DNA from 4 places in the Streptomyces sp. NPDC005070 genome. Region 1 is predicted to be linked to each of the others. Evidence: riboswitches for the same ligand, from Rfam matches in the RefSeq annotation. Region 1 holds a riboswitch; each other region holds the start of a gene.
What was found. Region 1 has a riboswitch for cyclic di-AMP ahead of ACWEBX_RS05375 (NlpC/P60 family protein). Riboswitches for the same ligand answer to the same signal wherever they lie in the genome.
Positions count from the first base shown of each region.

Region 2: it holds a riboswitch for cyclic di-AMP, as region 1 does, so the genes downstream of both, ACWEBX_RS22265 (transglycosylase family protein) here and ACWEBX_RS05375 (NlpC/P60 family protein) in region 1, are expected to answer to the same signal.
Region 3: it holds a riboswitch for cyclic di-AMP, as region 1 does, so the genes downstream of both, ACWEBX_RS33010 (M23 family metallopeptidase) here and ACWEBX_RS05375 (NlpC/P60 family protein) in region 1, are expected to answer to the same signal.
Region 4: it holds a riboswitch for cyclic di-AMP, as region 1 does, so the genes downstream of both, ACWEBX_RS14990 (transglycosylase SLT domain-containing protein) here and ACWEBX_RS05375 (NlpC/P60 family protein) in region 1, are expected to answer to the same signal.

Region 1 covers NZ_JBSFZS010000009.1:58,361-62,736, forward strand. The annotation lists gene ACWEBX_RS05375 (NlpC/P60 family protein) at 1-1,611, opposite strand, end outside; cyclic di-AMP (ydaO/yuaA leader) riboswitch at 1,619-1,790, opposite strand; gene ACWEBX_RS05380 (hypothetical protein) at 2,210-2,440, shown strand; gene ACWEBX_RS05385 (alpha/beta fold hydrolase) at 2,471-3,217, opposite strand; gene ACWEBX_RS05390 (beta-glucanase) at 3,614-4,318, opposite strand.
Region 2 covers NZ_JBSFZS010000065.1:30,152-34,527, forward strand. The annotation lists gene ACWEBX_RS22255 (cytochrome P450 family protein) at 1-88, shown strand, start outside; gene ACWEBX_RS22260 (transglycosylase family protein) at 336-1,274, shown strand; cyclic di-AMP (ydaO/yuaA leader) riboswitch at 1,458-1,651, shown strand; gene ACWEBX_RS22265 (transglycosylase family protein) at 1,656-2,357, shown strand; gene eno (phosphopyruvate hydratase) at 2,698-3,984, shown strand; gene ACWEBX_RS22275 (FtsB family cell division protein) at 4,104-4,376, shown strand, end outside.
Region 3 covers NZ_JBSFZS010000155.1:591-4,966, reverse strand. The annotation lists gene ACWEBX_RS33025 (dihydrofolate reductase family protein) at 1-691, shown strand, start outside; tRNA gene ACWEBX_RS33020 (tRNA-Met) at 776-849, shown strand; gene ACWEBX_RS33015 (PP2C family protein-serine/threonine phosphatase) at 1,098-2,204, shown strand; cyclic di-AMP (ydaO/yuaA leader) riboswitch at 2,420-2,575, shown strand; gene ACWEBX_RS33010 (M23 family metallopeptidase) at 2,587-3,621, shown strand; gene ACWEBX_RS33005 (aldo/keto reductase) at 3,756-4,376, shown strand, end outside.
Region 4 covers NZ_JBSFZS010000037.1:8,892-13,267, reverse strand. The annotation lists gene fahA (fumarylacetoacetase) at 1-12, opposite strand, end outside; gene ACWEBX_RS14995 (HAD family hydrolase) at 732-1,541, shown strand; gene ACWEBX_RS14990 (transglycosylase SLT domain-containing protein) at 1,619-2,389, opposite strand; cyclic di-AMP (ydaO/yuaA leader) riboswitch at 2,394-2,555, opposite strand; gene ACWEBX_RS14985 (CocE/NonD family hydrolase) at 3,095-4,376, opposite strand, start outside.

The sequences.
Region 1 (4,376 bases):
CGAACCGGGTCCGGACGCTCCCCACACGCACGGGCTGCCGATCTGGGCGCGGGCGAAGGCGACCGCCTCGGCGGCTCTGCTGTCGTGTCCGATGACCGGCGGGGCGGCGGCGCCGGCTCCCGCACCGGCGACAAGGCTGTCGATGTCGAACCCCGGGTTCGCGCCGGCGGCCCCGGGAGCGGCGGGCCACGCCTGCTGGTTCCCGGTCGGCCGCAACGACTGCCGCCAGGCGTCGCCGGCCGGCGGGGGCGCCGGCTGGTTCTCGGGGGGCATCGGGGCCGACTGATAAGCGGCCGGACGCGGCGCGGCCTCGTACGCGGGCGGCTGCGGCAACGGCTCGCTCATCGGGGCCGGCGGATAGGCGGCCGCGCGCGGCGCGGCCTCGTACGCCGGAGGCTGGGGAACCGGCTCGCTCATCGGGGGCATCGGGGCCGGCTGGTACCCGCTGGGACGCGTCGGCTTCTCGTACGCGAGGGGCAGGAGCACCGACGTGTACTCGGGGGCCGGTGCGGGCGCTTCGTACCCGCGGGGCAGGATGACCGCCTGGGGCTGGGCGGCCGGGGGCGCCGACTCGTACACCTGGGGCATGGAGCCCGTGTCGAAGACCCCGGGCGCCGCCTCGTACGGGGTCGGCTGGGGCGCCGCCTGGTACGCGGGCGCCTGAGCGACCGACGGGAAGGTGCCCGTCTGAGCGGCGGACGGGAACGCGGCGGTCTGCGGAGCCGCCGGAAACGCGGTGGGCTGAGCGACCGACGGGAAGGTACCGGTCTGGCCGACCGACGGGAACGAGCCCGTCTGCCCGACCGTCGGGAACGAACCGGTCTGCCCGACCGTCGGGAACGAACCCGTCTGACCGACCATCGGGAACGAACCGGTCTGACCGACCGACGGGAACGAACCGGTCTGCGGGGCCGCCGGGCGGTACTCGATGGCCGGCACCTGTGCCACGGGCATGCCCTGCCGTGCCATGTGGCGCGCCATCAGCTCCCGCGCGACGGCGAACTTGCGCCGGGCGCTCTGCTTCTTGACGTGCGGCGAGGACTGCTGCGACGCCGCGGCCGGAGCGGCCCCCGCGCGGAGCCCCGCACGGACCGCCATCTCGGATCCCGGTGCCGCCTGTGCGCCGACCGGGGGCGCGGCCGCCGGACCGGCGGTCAGCTCCAACGCGGGGCGCGCGCCCGGCTCCGAAGCCGGACCTGCGGTCAGCTCTCGCATCGGGGCAGCCGTCAACTCGGCGACCGGCCGCACGATCTGTTCCAGCTCGTAGATCGTCGGAAGGTCCGACGAGGACCCCCTGGGCGCCTTCGCGGCCTCCTTCGGACGAGCACCTCCGCTGCCACGCTCCTGCTGCCTGTCCACCGGGAGTGCGGCCGGAGCCGAGGGTCCGAACCGGGAGCGCGCCCCGTCGAACCACTGCCGCATCAGGTCCTCCTGGGCGGCGTCGGAAACCCCGCTCCCCTGACTGGCGCCCCGTCGGCCCGGCCTGCGGCTGGAGTTCGCCAGGGCGCGGGTCCCGTTGAAGTTTCCGGTGGCGAGCTCCGCCTGGTCGTAGAGGGACGAGAGTCGTCGGGCGACTTCTTCGCCGCTGGGCGGGGTGCGTTCCGGCGCCATGGAGTGGTGCTCCTTCCGTCGTCCGCCTACCGGGTTAGCTGTCGGGTTCGGGCGGACGATTCCGGAAGGTATGCCCTACGGTCCCTGCCCCGAAAGGCAGTTGGCCGATTCACCCCAGGTTCGGTGGGTCCCCGGCTCCCGCTGCCACGAGGACAGGCAGGACTCGGCGGAGGCCGCACCGCCCGGCGAACTTCGCCGGAGGGAGTCGGGCGGCCTGGTCGCCAACTTAGCGATGGTGTGCACCCGATGTGAAGATCCACGTCCCAGATGTCCGATACATTTTCGTGACCTTCATCGCACCATCCCGCAGCGCGACCGTGAGGACACGGGCCGTACGCGAAAAGGTGGCTGAGCACGGCCGTTGGGACGATCGAGGCCGGCGCCCGGTCCCGAGCCGCGGGTCACACGTCGAGCCAACTCGAATGTGTCGAAAGTGTGCACGCAACGGGCGTTCCCTGGCACGTCGCTCGACATCGACGGCACCCTTCCGTCACACCTTGACCGGTTCTGGCCGAGCTGGCCGGATCACCGCTGCGACCATCTGCCGGCCGTACCGTCGAAGCACGTCAGACCACGAGAGCGAGTCGAGGATCCCCACGTGCACGAAGCGCCGATCTATGCCCAACTGATCTCCGAACGCGGTGACATACCGACGCTCGTGCGAAGCGAAGCACGTCGGCTGCAACGCGACTTCGAGTGGATCCTGAGCTGGGATCCGTCGACGGGCGCCCCGCTTCCCTCGTCCGCCGCACGGCCGGCGTCCGGTAGGCGCCGCGCCTTCTCCCCCACCCCCGACCCCGACGACCGGCTCGACACACCGGGCTCCTGACGGCCGCGGCCCCAGGACGTCCCGCACGCCCTACAGAACGCCGGGCTCTCCGCCCGGCCGTTCGGCGGGGAGCGGGTCGAGGCCACCGCCGATCCTGGTCACCAGTTCGGCGACCGTCGTACTCGTGGCCCGATGCCAGGTCCGCGCGCGGCGCAGCATCGCGTGGTCCCCGCCCTCGACCCGCACGGCGCTCGCGGAGGAACCCGCCTCCGCGGCCCGACGGACGAGGGCGAACGACTCCACGGGGTCGGTGACCCGGTCCCGGTCCCCGTGCAGCACGATCACGCGTTTGTCCCGGAGGTGGGCCACCGGCTCACCCTCGGGGCACCAAGGCGCCAGTGCCACCACGGCCCGGACCTGTGGGGCGGCCGCGGCCCGCAGCGCGGCGCGCCCGCCCATCGAGTGGCCCACGAGCACGACCGGCACCTCCCCCACCAGAGCGGCGAGTTCGTCCAGTGCCAGCAGAACGTCGGCGACGGGGTCGGCGTCCACGCCGTTCCATCCCCGGTGGCGGTAGCGCACCTGACCGACGAACGTGTCCTCGTCCGGCAGGGCCCGTGTCACGGAGCGCACGAACGGCCGCATCCGGGCACGTGCCAGGTTCCACGGCCGCAACGGGGCCTTGCTGTCGGCGGTGCCGCCATGAAGGACGAGTACGGCCGCACGCGCCGGTTCCCCGTCCGGACGAGGAACGCGGCGGGGCCGCAGCGCCACGGAGGCGCCGGTCTCCCCGGACCGGGACACATCGTCGGCGGACATCCGCACAGAACCTCGCATGACACCCCTCCACCTACCGGCGCTTAGTCCACGCCTCGCACTGGACCGTGAGGAGGGATCGTCTCACCGGGCACGGACCCGCCCCAATCTCACTCCGTAGGTCACTCCGTGGGCTTGGGCCGCGCGCGGTACCCATTGCGCCATTCCTGGTAGAAACGCCAGAGACGGGCCGCCTGCGGGCAGCGTCCCGACTCCCGTTGACACGTGCGGCAGTTGCCGACGTGACTGACGTAGGCGGACTCGGGGGCGTCCCCCGGTTGCGAATTCGGCATGGCCCTCGGCACTCGTCGGCGCGACGCGCACCGGCGCAGCGTCGCTTCTGATGCCGTACTTCCGCGCCGAGGGCCCCGGCGGATGCACCTGCCCGGCTGCACCTGCCGAGGCCCGGCTCCGACGTCAGTCGAGGACGTCGGCCTCGCACTCCTCCGCCGCGGGGAAAGGTCTGCCGACCAGCGGCCTGCGGACCGCCAGCCGGGCCACCTCGAAGTCCATCTCGGAGGCCTCGGGAGGCGGCGGCGGGTGGTAACGCCCCGCGCAGACGGAGAGGTTGACGATGAGATAGGCGTGCCAGGATCTGCCCACGCCGCGCCGGTCGTCGAAAGCCCGGATTCCGTTGACCCACCACACGACCCGGAGGGCGCCGAGCTCGACCACGAGGTCGACCCAGGCACCGGGCTGGATCGCGTGGTTCCGGTAGTAGCGGTGGGTGTTCCGTACGTGGTTGGACAGTTCCAGCAGGTCGGGGTTGTCGGGGTGGTACTCGAAGACGTCGATCTCCTGACCGCCGTCCCGCCATGTCCAGATCGCCGGCCAGGCCCCCGTCACCGTCGGCAGCTTGACCCGTGCCTCCAGCACGTCCCCCGTGCGGACCATGAACCCGTCCGCGCTGCCCTCGGTGGTGAGCAGGCCCGCGTCCCAGTCGCCGTCCGGGCGCCGGGTGGCCCGGAAGCGGCCTGTCCGGCTGTAGGAGGGGTCGGTGACCAGATGGTCGAGTTTGCCGTCGTCCGGGTTGACCGGACCGCCGTCGGGATAGGCCCAGGAATGGCCCGCGACCCATTGACGAGTCGAGGCGAAATCCGCCGTGAAGACGACATCGGACACGCGGCACTCCTCGATGACGGCGTTTCGCGAACGTCCAGGTTCTCCCCAAGCCGCCGAC
Region 2 (4,376 bases), on a different contig from region 1:
CGGAGAATCGGCCGATTTGCGTTGGCGTGGAGGGCTCATTATGCGCGGATTGCGTACGCTTCCGGTGGAGTTCACCCCGGTCAAATAGGACGCGATCGGTGCATCGGCGACCCTTCGGCGGCCACGCCGAAGAGGCTCTTCCGCATACCGGAAGGACGCCCCCGCGGCCACCGGAAGATGACACTCCGTCAACTTTGTGATCTTCGCGTGATCAGTACTGCACCGACTTGTAACCAGCGTTCGAGTGCGACTACCTTCACCCATCAACGCGGCACCTGCGCCACTCACTTAGCAGGAGTCGCTGTGCTCCCCGCTGTCGCTCGAAAGGCTCTCGCATGCTCTCCGGGAACGGCCGTCACCGTCGCCCTCGCCAGGCCCCGGCTCTCATCGTCGCCGCAGGGGTGACGGGATCGGCGATCGTCATCCCGTTGCTCGCCGCGGCGAGCGCGAACGCGGCCGACGGGACCACCTGGGACCGGGTGGCACAGTGCGAGAGCGGTGGCGCGTGGAGCGCCAACGAAGGAAACGGGTACTACGGCGGCCTCCAGCTCGACCAGGACAACTGGGAGGCGCACGGCGGCCTCGAGTACGCCCCGACGGCCGACCAGGCCAGCCGCTCGCAGCAGATAGCCGTCGCCGAGAAGGTGCTCGCCGACACGGGCCTCGCGGCCTGGCCGACGTGCGGGCCGCTCTCGGGTCTCAGCAAGAGCTCCGCCGGGGTCAGCGTCGACACGGGCGTGGCCGGCGACTCGTCGAGCACCGGCAACGACTCCGGTTCGTACATTTCGTCCGGTCTGGCAACTTCGCCCAGCTCGTCCCCTTCGAGCGATTCGTCCGGTTCGAGCGAGTCCTCCGACGCGGCCGGCAGCACCGCCACGCCCAGCGCCTCGCAGAGCTCCGACAGCGCGGCCGCCGCGACCGGCAAGGGTGATGAATCGCCCAAGTCGGGACAGAAGGAAGCCTCTTCGACCCCCTCCACCTCGTCGAGTTCCGGCACCGGGCGACACCGCGGCGGGGACGCGGCGGAGAGCACGGCCGACAGCCGGACCGACGGCTCCGCGGGGCGTCATGCCGCGAGCTCCGAGACCGACGCCGCCGACACCGAGTACGTCGCAGAGGTCATCGGGAACCTCTGGAGCATTTCCGACGCCCTTGGCCTCGAAGGCGGATGGGGCGATCTGCCCCAGGTGGACACGGGGGCGGCCGACAGCGATCCCGGCCTCGTCATTCCTGGTCAGAGCGTCGCGGACACGGCCGAAACGGTGCAGAAGTAGGGGGAGTTCGCGTCACGGTTCGCCGTGGAATGTCCTATTTGGCGCAAGTGAGAGATGGGTCTCAGAAGCCCTGATCGTCTTTGAAATTCCGCCAATCGACTGCTTACGGTCGTGACCGCTCGCCACAGCGGGCTCCGACGGTCGCAACGCCGAATCCTGCCAACGGCCGTACGGGAACAGTCGTCGCGTCATGCGCCGTAGGCAGGAGCGGGGGACCCAAGGTAAGCGCCGGGTCCGGGAGTCGAGAGACACCCGGGAACGGCTTGGGGTGAAGCCGCGTGCCGGACGTCCTGGAGACAGGGCCGAGGGCATGCGGCCGGGCAACTCATTCGGCCCGAACCCGACAGCTCACCTCGCAGGCGTCGGTGAGGGGATCTCTCCATGCTGTTCTCCGGCAAGGGCAAGCACCGCCGCCCGAACAAGGCCACCCGTGTCGCCACGCTCGCCGGTGTCACCGGCGTCGCCATCGCCGCCCCGCTGATGGCGGCCGGCAACGCCTCCGCCGCCACCACCTCCGAGTGGGACACCGTCGCCCAGTGCGAGTCCGGCGGCAACTGGTCCATCAACACCGGCAACGGCTACTACGGCGGCCTCCAGTTCTCGTCCTCCACCTGGGCCGCGTACGGCGGCACCGCCTACGCCTCGACCGCCGACCAGGCCTCGAAGGCGCAGCAGATCGCCATCGGCGAGAAGGTCCTCGCCGCTCAGGGCAAGGGCGCCTGGCCGACCTGCGGCACCGGCCTGTCGAGCACCCCGAACGACGGCGGCTCGGCCCCGGCGGCCCCGTCGGCGCCCTCCTCGTCGAGCGCCTCGCAGCAGAGCGCCCCGGCCACCCGTACGACGGAGCAGCCCGCCTCCCGTTCCGCGGAGCGCCCCGCCGCACAGAAGACCGTCACCACCCCGGCCGGCAAGAAGGTCAAGAAGGGCGACGGCGAGTACAAGGTCGTCAAGGGTGACACCCTCAGCTCGATCGCCGAGAAGAAGCACGTCAAGGGCGGCTGGCAGAAGCTGTTCAAGCTGAACAAGGGCATCGTCGCCGACGCCGACTTCATCTACCCGGGCCAGCAGCTCCACCTGCGCTGAGCAGCGCGGCACGCCGGTTGACCCGGCCGCTTTCGGCGGAGGGCGGCCGTGATTCCGGCACCGCGCCGCGACGCCCCAGGCAATGCCCCCTCGTGGGATCTCCGCACGCACCGGAGACCCGCCGAGGTCCCCCGTCCCCACGGGTTCCCCGCTCCGGCACGTGTTCCCCCGCACGTGTCGGAGCGGGGTTTTTTATTCCTTTTTTTGTTCCGTTCAGGAACAATATGTAGGCTCAGTCCGCTCAAGGGGTGGTCGATCGCTGGCCGATCCCCCTGAGCCGGTTAGGCTCATCCCGCGGGGCTGCCGAGCCCCGCGTACCCGCGTCACATCCCATAAGGAGATGCTCGTGCCGTCCATCGACGTCGTCGTAGCCCGGGAAATCCTGGACTCCCGAGGCAACCCCACGGTCGAGGTCGAGGTCGGCCTCGACGACGGCAGCACGGGTCGTGCCGCCGTTCCGTCCGGCGCCTCCACCGGAGCGTTCGAGGCCATCGAGCTTCGCGACGGTGACCCGAACCGCTACCAGGGCAAGGGTGTCGAGAAGGCCGTCCTCGCCGTCATCGAGCAGATCGGCCCGGAGCTCGTCGGCTACGACGCCACCGAGCAGCGCCTGATCGACCAGGCGATGTTCGACCTGGACGCCACCGACAACAAGGGCTCGCTCGGCGCCAACGCCATCCTCGGCGTCTCGCTCGCCGTCGCGCACGCCGCCTCCGAGGCGTCCGACCTGCCGCTCTTCCGTTACCTGGGCGGACCGAACGCGCACCTGCTGCCCGTTCCGATGATGAACATCCTGAACGGCGGCTCGCACGCCGACTCCAACGTGGACATCCAGGAGTTCATGATCGCCCCGATCGGCGCGGAGTCCTTCTCCGAGGCCCTGCGCTGGGGCGCCGAGGTCTACCACACCCTCAAGAAGGTGCTGAAGACCAAGGGCCTGTCCACCGGCCTCGGCGACGAGGGCGGCTTCGCCCCGAACCTCGAGTCCAACCGCGCCGCCCTCGACCTCATCCTCGAGGCCGTCAAGGAGGCCGGTTACATCCCCGGCGAGCAGATCGCCCTCGCCCTCGACGTCGCCGCCTCCGAGTTCTACAAGGACGGCAAGTACCTCTTCGAGGGCAAGGAGCGCTCCGCCGCCGAGATGACCGAGTACTACGCCGAGCTCGTCGCGGCGTACCCGCTCGTCTCCATCGAGGACCCGCTGTACGAGGACGACTGGGCCGGCTGGAAGGTCATCACCGACAAGCTGGGCGACAAGGTCCAGATCGTCGGCGACGACCTCTTCGTCACCAACCCGGAGCGCCTGGCCCGCGGTATCGAGGAGGGCTCCGCCAACGCCCTGCTCGTCAAGGTCAACCAGATCGGTTCGCTGACCGAGACCCTGGACGCCGTCGAGCTGGCCCAGCGCAACGGCTTCAAGTGCATGATGTCCCACCGCTCCGGCGAGACCGAGGACGTCACCATCGCCGACCTCGCGGTCGCCGTGAACTGCGGTCAGATCAAGACCGGCGCCCCGGCCCGCTCGGACCGTGTCGCCAAGTACAACCAGCTCCTGCGCATCGAGGAGATCCTCGACGACGCCGCGGTCTACGCCGGCCGCAGCGCCTTCCCGCGCTTCAAGGGCTGAGCCTCGCGCCTCTCAGGAAGCGTCCTCCGTACGTCCCCGTACCCGGTCCCGTACCGTGTGCGGGGACGTACGCACGTGACGGGCCCGTACGGCGGGCCGGTAGTGGGGAGGCGGGACTCATGGCCGTGAAGGACCGGGACCGGTTCTCCACCTCGACCAGGCTGAAGCTGCTCGGCGAGCAGACGGCGGCCAGGGTCTACCGCTCCCAGACCAAGCGGCAGGCGCGCCGCTCCCGGCTCACCGGCCGGGCCGCGCTGCTCGCCATGGTCCTGTGCTCCCTGATCGTCGCCCTCGCGTACCCGATGCGGCAGTACGTCTCCCAGCGCGCCCAGATCGGCGATCTGGAGCGGCAGCGGGAGCAGGCCCGGCAGCGGGTCGAGCAGCTCCGCGAC
Region 3 (4,376 bases), on a different contig from region 1:
GCGCCGCCTCATGGTCGAAGGGGGCGGCAAGGTCCACACCCAGCTCGTGCGCGAGCAGCTCGCCGACGAACTGCAGCTCGCCGTCGCCCCCCTCTTCGTCGGGCAGCCCGACGCGCCGCGGCTGTTCGGGACCGGGGAGTACCCCCCGGGCCGGATGCGGCTGGTGGAGACCCGGCCCGTCGGTGACGTCGTGCTCATCCGGTACGTCCCCACCGCGCCCGGCACCGGCTCGCTCGCCTCGGCCGCCGACCGGCGGTGGCTGGAGCTCGCCTGCGAGCTGGCGGAGCTGTGCCCGCCCTCGAAGACCGCGTTCAGCGTGGGCGCCGTGGTGGTCGCCGCCGACGGGACCGAACTGGCCCGGGGCCACTCCCGCGAGGGCGACGACCCCGTCGCGCACGCCGAGGAGGCCGCCCTCGCCAAGATCGACCCGGCCGATCCCCGGCTGGCCGCCGCCACCGTCTACAGCAGCCTGGAACCGTGCGCCCACCGCGCCTCCCGGCCCGCGCCGTGCGCCCGGCTCATCCTCGACGCCGGTGTACGGCGGGTCGTCACCGCATGGCGCGAGCCCGACACCTTCGTCACGGACGCCGACGGGAACGGACTCCTCGCCGCCGCGGGCGCCGAGGTCGTCGTCCTCCCCGAGTACGCGGACCGCGCCGAGGCCCCCAACCGGCACCTGGCGGCCCGGTAGGGAGCGGGTGCCCGCGCTGCGGGAGGGGCGGGTTTGAACGGGTGTGCTTCGGGTCCCGCGGATGGCGTACACTGGTTTCAACGACGCGGGGTGGAGCAGCTCGGTAGCTCGCTGGGCTCATAACCCAGAGGTCGCAGGTTCAAATCCTGTCCCCGCTACTGAAGGCCAAGGGCCGGAACTCGGATTCACGAGTTCCGGCCCTTGGTGTTTGTCCCACCGATTTCTCCGGCCGGTTCCGTTCGGGCGGACGACGCCGCGCTCCCCCGGTCGGGCCACAGGGGTCGCCCGCCGCCCGCGCGCCGGTTCTTCTGGACGGGTGGGGCAGCCAGGAGGTGAGCGGCGGACCGGACAGTTTCATGACCCGGCCGGCCGTCCGTCCCGCGGTGTCCACGGGCCCGGGAGTGTCGTGTCACCCGGTTCGGCGGCAGCGGAGCCGCGCCGGATCGTGTGGGCACGCGCCTTCGTCCGGGCCCTGCCCGTGCTGCTCGTCGCCGCCGGGATCGTCTACGACTACTTCACCCCGTCGGAATTCACCGCGGCCCCCCTGTTCGCGGCCGCACCCCTGGTCGCCGCGCCCCTCTACTCGCTGCGCGGAACCGTTCTCGCCGGCGTCCTCGCCGTGGGCGCCGTGCTCGTGACGCACAGTGTGCTCGACATCGTCCTTCAGGTCGACGCGGTCACCGAGGTGGTCACCGTGACGACGGCCGCCGTCCTCGCCGTCCTCATCAACACCGTGGTCCGGCGCGGCGACGAACGGCTCGCCTCCGTCCGGGAGATCGCCGCGTTCGCGCAGCGCGCCGTGCTGCCCGAGCCCGAGGCGACGATCGCCGGGCTCGAGGTCGCGGCCCGGTACGAGGCGGCGCAGGAGGACGCGTTCATCGGCGGGGACCTGTACGCGGTGCAGGACTCCCCGTACGGCGTGCGGCTGGTCGTCGGCGACGTACGGGGGAAGGGCATGACCGCGGTGGCCGCTGTCGCGACGGTGGTCGGGGCGTTCGGGGAGGCGGCCGAGCGGGAGGCGACCCTGGGGGGCGTCGCGGAGCGCCTGGAGCGGGCACTGACGCGCGCGGGCACCCGGCGCGACAGCGTCGACGCGGTCGAGGGGTTCACGACCGCCGTCCTCGCCGAGATCCCGCAGGGCGAGGGTGTCGTACGCGTCGTCAACCGCGGCCATCCGCCGCCCCTGCTGCTGTATCCCGACGGCGCGCTCGTCACCCTCTCCGCCGAGTCCTTCGCGCTGCCCCTCGGGATGAGTGACCTGGGAAGCCAACCCGCCCCGACGCTGCGGGAGGGATTTCCGCGCGGGGCGACGCTGCTCCTGCACACCGACGGACTGTCCGAGGCCCGCGACGCGCGGGGGGAGTTCTTCGATCCGGCCGCCTGGCTGGCCGGACGGGTCTTTCCCGGCCCCGACGCGTTGCTGACCGCTCTCTTCGAGGCGGCCCGCGCGCACACGGGCGGCCCGCTGACGGACGACCTTGCGCTGCTCGCCGTCCGGCGTCACGAACAGTGATCGGACCGTTCCCCTCCGCATAGCAACTGACTTACCGTCAGGGAAATCCGTGCAAGCGGCACGCGGTCAACTCGCCCGTTTTTCATCGTCCATGACCCCAAAGTCCTGGCCAAGAGGCGTTAATGATCAGCCGGAACAGCTTGGAATTCGGCACCCGGGTCTATTAACGTTCGATAACGCAGCGCGGTCGTCACAACCGTCACAAGAGGCGGCTCCGTGCGCACGCGCCGAATCCCGCAAGGGAACCGGGGACCCACCTCATGGGGTGAATCGAGCGTAATCCGCCGTGGAAGCACGGTGGCAATCGCCCGTAGGAGACCTTCCTGCTCCGAACCCGTCAGCTAACCCGGTAGGCGGCAAGGAAGGAAAGGAGTGCGCCCACGTGGCGTCCAACCGGCCCGCTCAGCCAACCTCGTTCGCGCCGAACGAAGCCCACACCTTCGGCTATGGCAAGGACGAGGGACCCTGGGAGGAGTGGAACCCCACCGCGGATTCCCTCGCTCCCGTCCGCGGCCGGCACCGCACGGGCAAGCAGCGCGGCGGAGGACTCGCCCGCAGCTCCACGGTTCTCGGCGTCGGTGTCATAGCCGCCGTCGGTGGTGGTGGCATCGCCAGCGCCGCTCCGGGCAAGGCGCCCGTCTCGATCTCACTGCCCGACCTGTCGTCGGTCACCGCGTCGGCCAAGGCCCTGATATCGGACGGCGGATCCAGCACCCCCAAGGGCTCCACGACTCCGCTCACCACCGCCGGTCTGACCAGCGTCGACGCGGCCCAGGGCAGCACCGACGCCGGTGAGGCGCTGCGCGACCGCATCATGGCGCAGGCCCAGTCGCAGCAGAACCAGGCCGACACCGCCACGCAGAAGGCCGTCCAGACCGCCGCCGCGCAGAAGGCCGTCCAGGCCGCCGCCAAGCAGCAGGACGAGGCCCAGGCCAAGGAAACCGCCGCGAAGAAGAAGGCGGAGGAGGCGGCCAAGCAGAAGGCCGAGGCCGAGCGCCTCGCCGAGCTGGCCAAGAGCTACTCGCTGCCGACCTCGTCGTACACCCTGACCTCGCGCTTCGGTGAGGCCGGCTCCATGTGGTCCTCCGGCTACCACACCGGACTCGACTTCGCGGCGCCCACCGGCACGCTGATCAAGGCGATCCACAGCGGCACCATCACCGAGGCCGGCTGGGCCGGATCGTACGGCTACCGCACGATCCTCACCCTCGACGACGGTACGGAACTCTGGTTCTGCCACCAGTCGTCGATCAGCGCCACCGTCGGCCAGAAGGTCGCCACCGGCGATGTCATCGGACGCGTGGGCGCCACGGGCAACGTCACCGGGCCGCACCTGCACCTCGAGGTGCACCCCGGCGGCGCCGCCACCGGCATCGACCCGATGGCGTGGCTCCAGAGCAAGGGCCTCAACCCCTGATCTCCGATCTCCGGCAGCCCTGACGTCAACCCCCCCGACGTCAGGGCTGCTGGTCGTCCGGGCCCGGACGGCGGCGCGCACCGCACCCGGTGCTTGTGGAATACATCCATCCGGTACGGGCGTTGAGGCCGTACATGACTTCTCTTCGCAAGCTCGGTTCGTCCGATCTCGAGGTCTTCCCGCTCTCCCTCGGGGGCAACGTCTTCGGCTGGACGGCTGACGAGACCCGGTCCTTCGCCGTGCTCGACGCCTACGCCGCCGCCGGCGGCAACTTCCTCGACACGGCCGACTCCTACTCGGCCTGGATCGAGGGCAACGAGGGCGGCGAGTCCGAGACCGTCATCGGCAAGTGGCTGAAGAGCCGCGGCAACCGCGCGGACATCGTGGTCGCCACCAAGGTCAGCCAGCACCCCGCGTACCCCGGGCTGTCCGGTGCCAACATCAAGGCCGCGGCCGACGCGTCGCTGCGCCGCCTGGGCACCGACCACATCGACCTCTACTACACGCACTTCGACAAGCCCGAGGTGCCGGTCGAGGAGGTCATCGGCGCCCTCGACGAGCTGGTGCGGGCCGGCAAGGTGCGGCACATCGCCGCCTCCAACATCTCCCCGGAGCGGCTGCGGGAGTCCCTGGAGTTCTCCGACCGCGAGGGCCTCGCCCGGTACGTCGCGCTCCAGCCCCACTACAACCTCGTCTCGCGCGACACCTACGAGGGCGCCCTGCTGGAGCTCGCGTCCCGGGCCGGTCTGGCGGCC
Region 4 (4,376 bases), on a different contig from region 1:
GAAGGGGGGCATCGGTAGGTGCCTCGCTTTCGGATTCGTACTCGCCATGTGAGCCATGAGTTCCACGCGTTTGATGTGGTCGGAGCACACGTTACGGGGGAGTGTCCCCGCAGTGGCAGGGCCTAAAGAGTGCGCAATGCCTGAATTGGCCCGGTGTGGAACCGGCGGTTGGCGATCCGCGGCGTACGGAAGCGTGTACGGAAGCGCGATGCAGGGTGCCGAACCCGGCCCCGGACCGTGCTTGTCGGAGCCGCCGCCGCGCTCCTGCCTCGTTCGTGCCGCGTTGGCGCCCGCTCTTGTCCGCGGGTCCGCGCCCCCGCCCGCGACGGTCCACCGCCCCACGCTCCCGCCCACCGCCCCACGCTCCCACCCGCCGCTCCGCGCCCCGCCCGCGGCCGCCCGTGACTCCGCGCGGCTGCCGTGCACGGTCCCGGGGTGCGTTTCGCGCGAGAGGGAGTTCGCCTTGGCTCGCCCCAACAGAGATGGTGCGTAACGGACTTGGTGATGGACGATTTCCATGCCGGGCCGAGTTGGCCTTGGTGCAGGGGGTGTTGGGGAGTTGTGGGTGGTCCTGTGCGGGAAAGTGGGTGTGGGCGGAAGCGGAGCGTGGGTGATCCGAAGCGGTCGCAACGCGCTTACCACCGTGCGGTGAACGGCGTTGCTGACGGGATACCGGACGTCGTCCGGTTCAGGCCGGGCCGATGAGTCGTTCGATCCGTATTCTTCGGATCATGGCCGCTCCGACTGCATATTCACTCATCGCCACTGACCTGGACGGAACGCTGCTGCGCGGCGACGACACACTTTCCGACCGGTCACGGGCCGCGTTGGCGAAGGTGACCCAGGCAGGTGCCCGGCATCTCGTGGTCACGGGCCGTCCCGCACCGCGCGTGCGACCGCTTCTCGACGAACTCGGCGGCGAGGGGCTGGCGGTGTGCGGTCAGGGGGCGCAGCTCTACGACGCCGGCGCGGACCGCATGCTCTGGTCGGTGACCCTGGACAGGGAGTTGGCGGAGACGGCGCTCGGCAAGATCGAGGCGGAGGTCGGGCTGCTGTACGCGGCGGTCGACCAGGACGGCGTGGACGGGCTGACGCTCATCGAGCCGGGGTATGTCATGCCGCACCCGACCCTGCCCGCGGTGCGGGTGCCGCGTCGGGACGACCTCTGGGCGGAGCCGATCAGCAAGGTGCTGCTCCGTCACCCGTCGTTGTCCGACGACGAGTTGGCGTCGGCGGCGCGCGGAGTGGTCGGTTCGCTGGCGACGGTGACCATGTCCGGGCCCGGCACCGTCGAACTCCAGCCATGCGGGGTGACCAAGGCGACGGGCCTCGCTCTGGCCGCGGCGCATCTCGGGCTCACGCCGGGTGCGACGCTCGCCTTCGGTGACATGCCCAATGACATCCCGATGTTCGACTGGGCGGCCCGGGGTGTGGCGATGGCCAACGCCCACCCGGAACTGAAGGCGGTGGCCGACGAGGTCACCCTGTCGAACGAGGACGACGGGGTCGCGGTCGTCCTGGAGCGCCTCTTCGGCTTCTAGCGACGCCGACGCACCCGCCGACGGGCCGGAAGGCGCCGTCGGCGGGTGCGGGTGAAGCAGGTGGTGCGGGGGTGGGATCAGTAGGCGCCGTTGACGTTGTCGATGGAGCCGTACTTGTCGGCCGCGTAGTTGCAGGCCGCGGTGATGTTGGCGACCGGGTCGTAGATGTTCGACGACGTGCCGGCGACGTGGTACGCCTGGAACGTGGGGTCGATCACCTGGAGCAGGCCCTTGGAGGGGATGCCCGCGGCGGCGTTGGAGTCCCAGTTGTTGATGGCGTTGGGGTTGCCGGAGGACTCGCGTATCACGTTGCGGTGGATGCCGTCGTAGCTGCCCGGGATGCCGGCCTTGGCCATGACGTCCAGGGATTCCTTGATCCAGCCGTCGAGGTCGTTGGAGTACGTCTTGGCGGCGGCCTGGGTGACGGTGGTCGCCTTGGACTTGGCGACGGCGGCGGTCGCGTTCGCCGTGGTGCGGACGGTCGTCGACTTCAGCGTCTTCGTGCCGACGGTCAGCTTCAGGCCCGGACGGATCATCGCGGGGTTGTCGCCGATGACCGCGCGGTTCGCCGCGTACAGCTTCTTCCAGCCACCGCTCTTGGGGTACTTCTTCGCCACCTTGGACAGGGTGTCGCCGGCGACCACCTTGTAGGTGACGAGCTGCACGTTGGGGACCACCGCGGTGTGGGCGGTCTTGGCCGCCTGGGGGGCCTGCGCCGGGGTGGCGGCGCTGGCGCCGGTCGCGCTCACGAGGGGGAGGGCGAGGGCGATGCCACCCGTGCCGGCGGCGATCATGCCCCGGGTGATGACGTTGGTCTTCTTGCGGCGGTGCTTGGCTCGTACGGGCATGGCGAAATGTCCTCTCCGACGCCTGCGAGGTGAGCTGTCGGGTTCGGGCGGGAGATGCCCGGCCGCGCTCTGGGCGCGGCTTCACCCCAAGCCGTTCCGGGTGTGTCCGGACCGGCGGCTTACCTGTGGTTCCCCCGCTCCTGCCGTGCGTGGGTCGATGGGTTTCCGGGCGGCGGCAGGATTCGGCGATCCGCCCGGGGTCAACCAGAACGTATGCGAGAGCACATGTCCGAAACAAGACGAGATTTGACCGCGAAGATCGCTTTGGCCTGGTTAATGCGAGGGTGAAAAGTCCGATTGTGCCGGAATTGGATCCTCAACTTGCCTTTCGCAAACGGGTTGATCCATAAGGGGCGTCCATCGATGGCCCGGCGGGCCGGTGACCCAACTCACGAGACCAAAGAGCATTAAGGCACCATGAGGGGGTAATTCGGGCATTGCGCCTGCGTCGGCGGACGCTTTCGAGCCCCTCGGAAGGCGCCGAGCGGCCCCTGGCGCGACGGGAATTGTGGCGCGGGCCACATCGGCGAACGCGGCAGGTCCCGGGCGGGAGCGCCGGGCCGGAAGCGGGCCGAACCCCGGTGGGCGCGTGGCGAAGTGGACGTCCTGTCAGCAGAGTTCGGCGTGCGCACGCCCCACAGACGGTGAACTTCCTTGTTAGTAGGCTTAGTTGTTCGGCCTGGTCGGTCGGCCCGGTCGGCCCGGTCAGCCGGCCGTGCGGGGGATGCGCTTCTCCCAGGTCCGGTGGAAGACGACCTCGTCGCCGTTCTTGCAGACGAGTTCGTCGGTCGTGATGAAGTCCTGCGCGTCGCAGGCGATGGCGGAGACCGTCTCGACGCGGGCGTCCCACGGCAGCTCGGGCCGGTGCAGCCGGATCGACCAGACCGCGTGGGCGCGGGCGGACAGCGGGTCCGCCGCGTCGATCGTGTACGTCTCCCGGGCCTCCTCCGTGCATTCGAGACCGTCGGGGAACACCCGGGTCCCGACGCGCCCCGGGTCCACTTCCAGGCTCCAGGTCTCCGCGGCCACGTCGCGCAGGACCAGGCGCCGCGGGCGGGGCTCGTCCAGGGTCGCCGAGACGGTCACGCCGAGGGGTTCGGCCTCCTCCGGTTCCCCGAAGGTGATCGAGGGGTCCGACTCCGGTGCCCGTACCGGGAGTTCGAGGACGCTGCCGACCGGCTCCAGGGTGAAGCCGGTCTCCGAGCCCGGCTGGGGCCAGAGCCAGGGCCAGTACGTGGAGGAGACGCCCAGCCGGATGCGATGGCCCGCCGGGAACGCGTAGCCGATGGCGTTCAGGTCGAGGACCACGTGCTCCGTGGCGCCGGGTCGCCAGGGAACCGCCTGGTCGGGGCCCCGGCGCGCCGACAGGTTCAGAACACCCCGGGTGACGAGCGTGGACGCTCCGTCCGGGGCCACGTCGCACAGCCGGGCGATCACCTGGCCCCTGGGCGACGCGGACGTCAGCCGCAGATTGACCCGGGGGCGGCCCAGAACCCAGGTCTCCTCCGTCACCTCGAACTCGAAGCAGGCCGACCGGGCGTCCTCCTCCCGCTGGTCCGGCGGCAGGTCGGCGTCGTCGCCCGAGGGGAAGAGGCAGCCCGCGTCGACCCCCGTGTGCTGCGGGGACCGCACCGGCAGCGGGGCGCCCTGGAGCGCGTACGTGACCGGGGTCACCGAGGGTGAGGGCCAGGCCGGGTCGCCCACCCAGCGGCCGGGGATCCGCTCGTACGCGGTCGCCGGAGGGTGCGCGTCCATCACGTACGAGCGCAGAAGGGGGACGGAGTCCGTCTCCTCGTCGCGGAGCCAGTGGTCCCACCAGCGCAGCGTCTCCTGGAGGAAGCCGATCGCCGGTCCGGGCGGCAGGCCCCGGTCCGGGTACTGGCGGGACCAGGGGCCGATGAGACCTCGTACGCGATCCGGCGGCAGGTTCCGCACCAGGCGCAGCACCGTGTCGCGGTGCGGATCGTGCCAGCCGCCGACGGCGAGG